DNA from 2 places in the Paenibacillus sp. JJ1722 genome. Region 1 is predicted to be linked to the other one. Evidence: predicted binding sites of a transcription regulator. Region 1 holds the regulator's gene; the other holds the start of a gene.

What was found. The regulator CtsR, encoded in region 1, represses protease genes until heat stress. The targets are predictions, from matches to a motif close to ATGGTCAATAAAGGTCAAACA.
Region 2: clpP (ATP-dependent Clp endopeptidase proteolytic subunit ClpP) is a predicted target of CtsR. The motif match lies at 1,688-1,708, and genes of this name have one in related genera.

Annotation. Positions count from the first base shown of each region.
Region 1 covers NZ_CP182500.1:5,377,830-5,381,042, reverse strand. Annotated here, with positions in the region: gene ACM1ND_RS24025 (GNAT family N-acetyltransferase) at 92-1,279, shown strand; gene ACM1ND_RS24020 (CtsR family transcriptional regulator) at 1,820-2,284, shown strand; gene ACM1ND_RS24015 (UvrB/UvrC motif-containing protein) at 2,354-2,878, shown strand; gene ACM1ND_RS24010 (protein arginine kinase) at 2,907-3,213, shown strand, end outside.
Region 2 covers NZ_CP182500.1:155,632-158,844, forward strand. Annotated here, with positions in the region: gene ACM1ND_RS00675 (PdaC/SigV domain-containing protein) at 1-852, shown strand, start outside; gene clpP (ATP-dependent Clp endopeptidase proteolytic subunit ClpP) at 979-1,575, opposite strand; tRNA gene ACM1ND_RS00685 (tRNA-Arg) at 1,786-1,860, opposite strand; gene ACM1ND_RS00690 (sugar-binding transcriptional regulator) at 2,130-3,167, shown strand.

The sequences.
Region 1 (3,213 bases):
CTAAGGTTGACAGAGGGAAGAGGCTTTGCCACACTCTAAGTGTATAATCTTTTTTATGGATGCCCAAGTATACGAGCGAGGTGACGAAGTTATGGAGATCAGACAATTACAACGTGAGGAATTTGAAGCGGCTATTGAATTATCTCAATATGCTTTTCAGTTTACAATGTCCCTGGAGGATATGGAAAAATCCAAGAAGAAATTCAAACCAGAGCAAACATGGGGAATATTCGACGGACATGACTTGAATGCTAAACTGACTTTGTTACCGCTACAGGTATACATAAACGGTCAGGTTTTTGATATGGGAGGCATTGCTGGTGTGGCAACTTGGCCAGAAAAGCGTCGCGGAGGCATGGTGTCACGTTTGTTGACGCATGCGCTTGAAGAGATGAAGTCTGCGGGACAAAGCCTTTCTTTTCTGCATCCATTCTCCTTTGCCTTCTATCGTAAATTTGGATGGGAAACGTATATTGAATACAAAAAGTACGTCATTCCCATTGAAAAATTCCCTGCAAAACTTAAAACAGAAGGTACAGTCAAACGCGATGTCAAAGATATTTTAGAATTGGACCAAGTGTATCAAGCGTATGCATCTCGTTATAATGGCACGCTGGTACGAGATAAGGAATGGTGGCAAGAGCGGATTTTAAATGAGAACTATCGAACTGCGGTATATTACTCAGAAACAGGCGATCCTCAGGGATATGCACTATACAAAATTGAAGATAAACAGTTGAATTGTGATGAGTTGGTATATGAAAATGAGACGGCTCGTCGGGCTTTATGGACTTATTTTGCAAATCATGACTCAATGATAGCCCAAGGTAAATTTAATTACGTTCCAGCAGATGACAATCTGCCATTTTTACTCGATGATCCACGAATTCAACAGGAAACGGTGCCTTATTTTATGGGTCGTATTGTGGATGCAGCTGCTTTTATAGAAAGATACCCTTTTGAACAGATTGGAGAAGAAACAAGTTTAACCTTAAATCTGACTGATCGGTATGCTCCATGGAATGATGGATTATGGAGATTAACGATTACTACGGAGGGGCAAGGACATCTGGAGAGAGTGGATATAAGCAATTCATCTGAAAACGCCATAGTAGCTGACTTGAAACTTGGGATTCAGTCACTGACGACTCTGATACTTGGCTACCAGCAGGCTGATGATCTGTATAAATGGGGGCGTATTGAAGGCAGCAGTGAGTCTGTGTCTGCCCTTAAACGTGTAATACCGGTAAAACAAACGTTCTTATTGGATTTTTTCTGATAAAGGCCCATTTAGTTCTTCTTAGGCCCCATCTTTCAGGGAACATAACTTGTGTGGTTATCATAATTTTCAAAACTCTTTCTGTAATGGGAAGAGTTTTTTTATGGTATTGTATAAAACATAATTAGATTGCGAAAAATGGTATTGACCCCTTGGCAAAAATGAATAATGTGCTATAATATGAATATAGTCAAAGAAAGTCAAAGTCAATCAAGCCAAGTGTGATTCTGTAGAAGTACTATGCTGATGGATTAGCTGTATAAGGTAATTTTGATAGCAAAGAAGTAAATGAGGATCGAAATGATTTGCGTATAGTTAGGAGCTGACTCTTATGAACATAAGAGAAGTGTATGATTAATCGCAAATAAAGGCCACACTAGAGACAAGAAGGTACAATTCCAATGGATGTAGATCAGGCAATAGCCTGAATACAGCTTAGATTCGTGACTTTACCGTTTGGTTAAGTTCAATATACGGCGGACTCTGTGGAGCGTGAAATGTACTTGAATACTTGCGTTTCCGTTAGTGGAGGATGATGAAATGCGCAATGTTTCCGATATTATTGAACAATATTTGAAGAGTATATTGCTGGAAAGTCCCCAAGGTTTAGTGGAGATTCAGCGCAACGATCTGGCTGACCGCTTTTCCTGCGTGCCGTCGCAAATTAATTATGTAATTAGCACCCGGTTTACGCTGGAAAAAGGCTATGTGGTGGAAAGTAAACGCGGTGGCGGGGGCTACATTCGTATTCAGCGAATTCAGCTGCCTGCACAGCATGCCATCCATACACATCTTCATCAGAGCATCGGGGAGGAAATAAGCCAATCGGCAGCAGAAGGTCTAATTTATCAGTTAGAGGAAGCCCATTTTTTAAGCAAAAGGGAAGCTAATTTAATGAAGGCTGCTTTATCAAGGGATACATTATTACTGAAGCTTCCCTATCGTGATCAACTGCGAGCAAGATTGCTTAAGGCTATGCTGATTTCGTTGCTGGCGACCAAATAGTGTGTGGAAAGAGACTAACGTTTGGATGTAGGGATTGGTATAAATCCTGACATTGAAGGAGGTGCTTTTATGCTGTGCCAAGAATGTAATATGCGGCCGGCAACTTTGCATTTCACCAAAATTGTGAATGGCGAAAAGACAGAGTTTCATATTTGTGAGACATGTGCCAAGGAAAAAGGGGAGATGATCCCTGGAACACCTAACGGCTTTTCGATTCATAGCTTGTTGTCGGGGATGCTGGATTTTGACTCCAGTACAAAGAGCCAGTCTCCAGGCCACAGTGGCCCGCAGAACCTGCAATGCAAGGATTGTGGCATGACCTATGCACAGTTTAGTAAGCTGGGACGTTTCGGATGCCCATCGTGCTATCAATATTTTGATAGTCGTCTGGACCCTCTGTTCAAGCGTGTGCATGGCAGTACGAATCATGTTGGTAAAGTTCCGGTTCGCACTGGAGGCCGACTGAAGGTTAAACGGCAAATTGACGATTTGAAAAAAGAGATGCAACAGCATATTGTACAGGAAGAATTTGAATCAGCTGCTGAGCTTAGGGATCAAATCAGAGAGCTTGAAAAAGAAATGACTGAAGAGTAAAGTTTGTGAAGAGTAGGAGGGATGCGTAATGCCCAATATTCGATTTACGGAGAAGCCGCTAAGTGACTGGATGCGTGGTGATGCTGCGGATTCGGAGATTGTCATTAGCAGCCGGGTGAGAATTGCGCGTAACTTGCAGCATCTGCCTTTTCCCATGCTTGCTACCAATCAGCAGTCGGAAGAAGCACTTCAACGCTTGACGGATATCCTTCAGTATGATGATTTAGGCGGTTTTGGTACTTTTCATACGTTGAAAATATCCGAGTTGGATGAGATCGACAAGCAGGTGCTGGTTGAGAAGCATTTGATTAGTCCAAATTTGGCGAACGAATCTC
Region 2 (3,213 bases), 880 kb from region 1:
ACAGCGACATATACCGTAGGTAGCGGGTACAATAAACTTTACATTATGGCTTCTTCCTCGGATGCCTACGTCAACGTCAATGGAATCAATACACGTAGTATGGATGCCAAACAGATCGCTGGGAAGCTATATATTCCTATGAGTTTGCTGAAAGACTATCTGGGCATAGATGCTCAATGGAATGCAGCTCAGAAAACAGTAACGCTGAGTAAAAGCCAGCTAAATCCGATTACAATTGCGTCTCAAACACTTCCAGCTTCGAGTAGTGCGAAGGTGTCCTACAAAATTAAGTACCCGCAAATCAGCGGTAGCCAGCTGAATTCTGAGGCTCAACAGGCCATTAACAATGTGCTTAAAAAGCATGCAGAAGGTATATTGGCAGCAGGCAAAAAGATGATGGCTGAGGGAGAGGCTACAACAGAAAGACCGTATGAGTTCGGAAATGATTTTGTGATTGCCTATAACAAAGATGGTATTCTGAGTGTGATTATGCAGGACTACTCGTATACGGGTGGCGCGCATGGCATGACGGCACGTAAAGGATATACGTTCTCGCTCGCTGATGGTAAACTGCTGCAATTGTCTGACGTATTGAAGGCAAATCCGAACTACAAAAAGTTTCTCAATGCTGATTTGAAGAAAAAAATCGATGCACTTCAGGCTGGCGAAGGATTCGGCAAATTTAAAGAGCTGGCGGCAGATCAGAATTTTTATGTGACTAACAGTGGAGTAACAATCGTGTTTGATTTGTATGATTATGCGCCATACGCGTATGGAATTCCTGAGTTCACCTACTCGTTCGGTCAACTGCTGCCTCAAGGTGGAAAGCCTTTTGCGGGACAGAATGAATAGTAGAAATAAATAAGTCCAATTGTCTATAACCTAAAAAACAATAAAGCAAAAAAGCTGCCTACCGGATAAGGACATCCGGAGCAGCTTTTTCATTTACCAGTTATCGAAAGAGGTAAATTTCTTCTCTTATACACCTTCTGGAGAGGAGCTAGTTAGCACTTTATCAATAATACCGTATTCCTTGGCATCATCAGCAGACATGAAGTAGTCACGGTCTGTATCTTTTTCAATGCGCTCCAGTGGTTGGCCTGTGCGATCTGCGAGAATGCGGTTCAGTTTATCACGCATTTTCAGAATGCGGCGTGCGCGGATTTCGATATCCGTTGCCTGACCTTGTGCACCACCCAGGGGTTGGTGAATCATAATTTCACTGTTTGGCAAAGCGAAACGTTTACCTTTGGCGCCTGCATTCAGCAAAAACGCGCCCATGGAAGCCGCCATACCTACGCAAATCGTAGATACGTCAGGTTTAATGTATTGCATCGTATCGAAAATGGCCATACCAGCTGTAATGGAACCGCCAGGGCTGTTAATATACAAGTGAATATCTTTTTCAGGATCTTCGGCAGCCAAAAACAGCATTTGCGCAATTATAGAGTTGGCTACAACGTCATTGACGTCCGAGCCTAACAAAATAATGCGATCCTTTAACAGTCTGGAATAAATGTCATAGGCGCGTTCGCCGCGGTTACTTTGTTCTACTACCATAGGAACATAGCTCACGTCAAAAAACCTCCCTTAAATATCGTTAGTGGATTTGGTGGACATGCCGATTACACGTCCCTTATTTATAAACTGTTACCGTAATAACCACATGATAAACAATTTCAAACAAAAAGTCAAAGAAAGTCAAACTAATGATTAAAAAAAAGAGCCCTCAGCGCTCTTATTGGTTAAAACATTATATAGAAGCATCTAAGCGTTCATTTAAAATGGCGCGCCCGCGAGGAATCGAACCTCGATCTCAGGCTCCGGAGGCCTACGTCATATCCGTTGGACCACGGGCGCATAGTTGATTCAATGCAAACAACTAACTAATTAAACAGTTAATTGGAAACAAAGATGATTATATGATATACAGCAGTGAATTGCAAGCTTTTATTAAATGCGCATATTCAGATAAATGGTTGAGAAATATAGGTTCAGATAGACTTGCATATGGAGCAAATATTGGTTAAGATATACGTGGGACTTAAAAAGTTATCCCGGGACGTTTTGAGACCAGTTAGAGATAGAGCATTAGAGACAGAACTTAGAAGTGTGCGGGAGTGGAAAGCATGCGAAAGATATTAGAAATACAGAAGCAGCTTCTGCCCGACCTCATGGATGTTTTGAAAAAAAGGTACACGATCCTGCATCAGATTATGCTGTCCGATGTTGTTGGACGCAGAACACTGGCAGCTTCACTGAACATGACTGAGCGCGTGTTGCGCGCCGAAACCGATCTTCTTAAAGCTCAGGGGCTAATTGAGATTGAGAGTGTAGGCATGAAGGTGAGCAAAGCAGGACTGGATCTGCTGGAACAGCTGGAGCCGATTGCGAACAACTTGTTCGGCCTGTCCCAATTGGAGGACCAGATTCGTCAAGCCTATGGTTTGAGGAAGGTGGTTGTCGTTCCAGGGGATTCGGATGCTTCTCCGTTAACAAAGCAGGAGCTGGGGCGCGCTGGAGCAAAAGCGTTGCTGAGTGTTATGGACGACGAGGATGTGGTCGCTGTAACAGGTGGCACGACAATTGCCGACGTGGCGGAACAACTGGCACTACCTTCTAATGGCCCACTTAAGGGTGGGTGGTTTGTACCGGCACGCGGGGGTTTGGGAGAAAGCATGGAAATGCAGGCCAACACAATTGCTTCCACAATGGCTCGCAAGGTAGGCGCTCAATACCGTCTGCTCCATGTACCGGATTTGCTCAGCAATCATGCTTACAACTCCTTGCTTGAAGATACGAACATTCAGGATATATTGAACCTGATTCGCGAGAGTCGTATCATCATTCACGGGATAGGCAACGCCATAGCGATGGCACATAGACGTAAACTTGATCCCGAAACCTTTGCCCAGATCAGCAGTGAAGGAGCGGTAGCTGAATCGTTTGGTTATTACTTTAACGAAGATGGCGTCGTTGTTCACAGAATGCTGACGCTTGGACTCCGATTGGAGGACATTAGGCGTACCGATACGGTTCTAGGTGTAGCTGGAGGCAAAAACAAGGCGGCCGCTATTCATGCGGTACTGCGTTTCGGGCAAGAGGACATTCTAGTCACCGACGAAGGCGCTGCTGTTGAGATTGTAAGTCGTTATTTAAATGATTAATATAGGATTTATGAATATTGTTGTCTTGACGGGCTTTCGGGTCTGT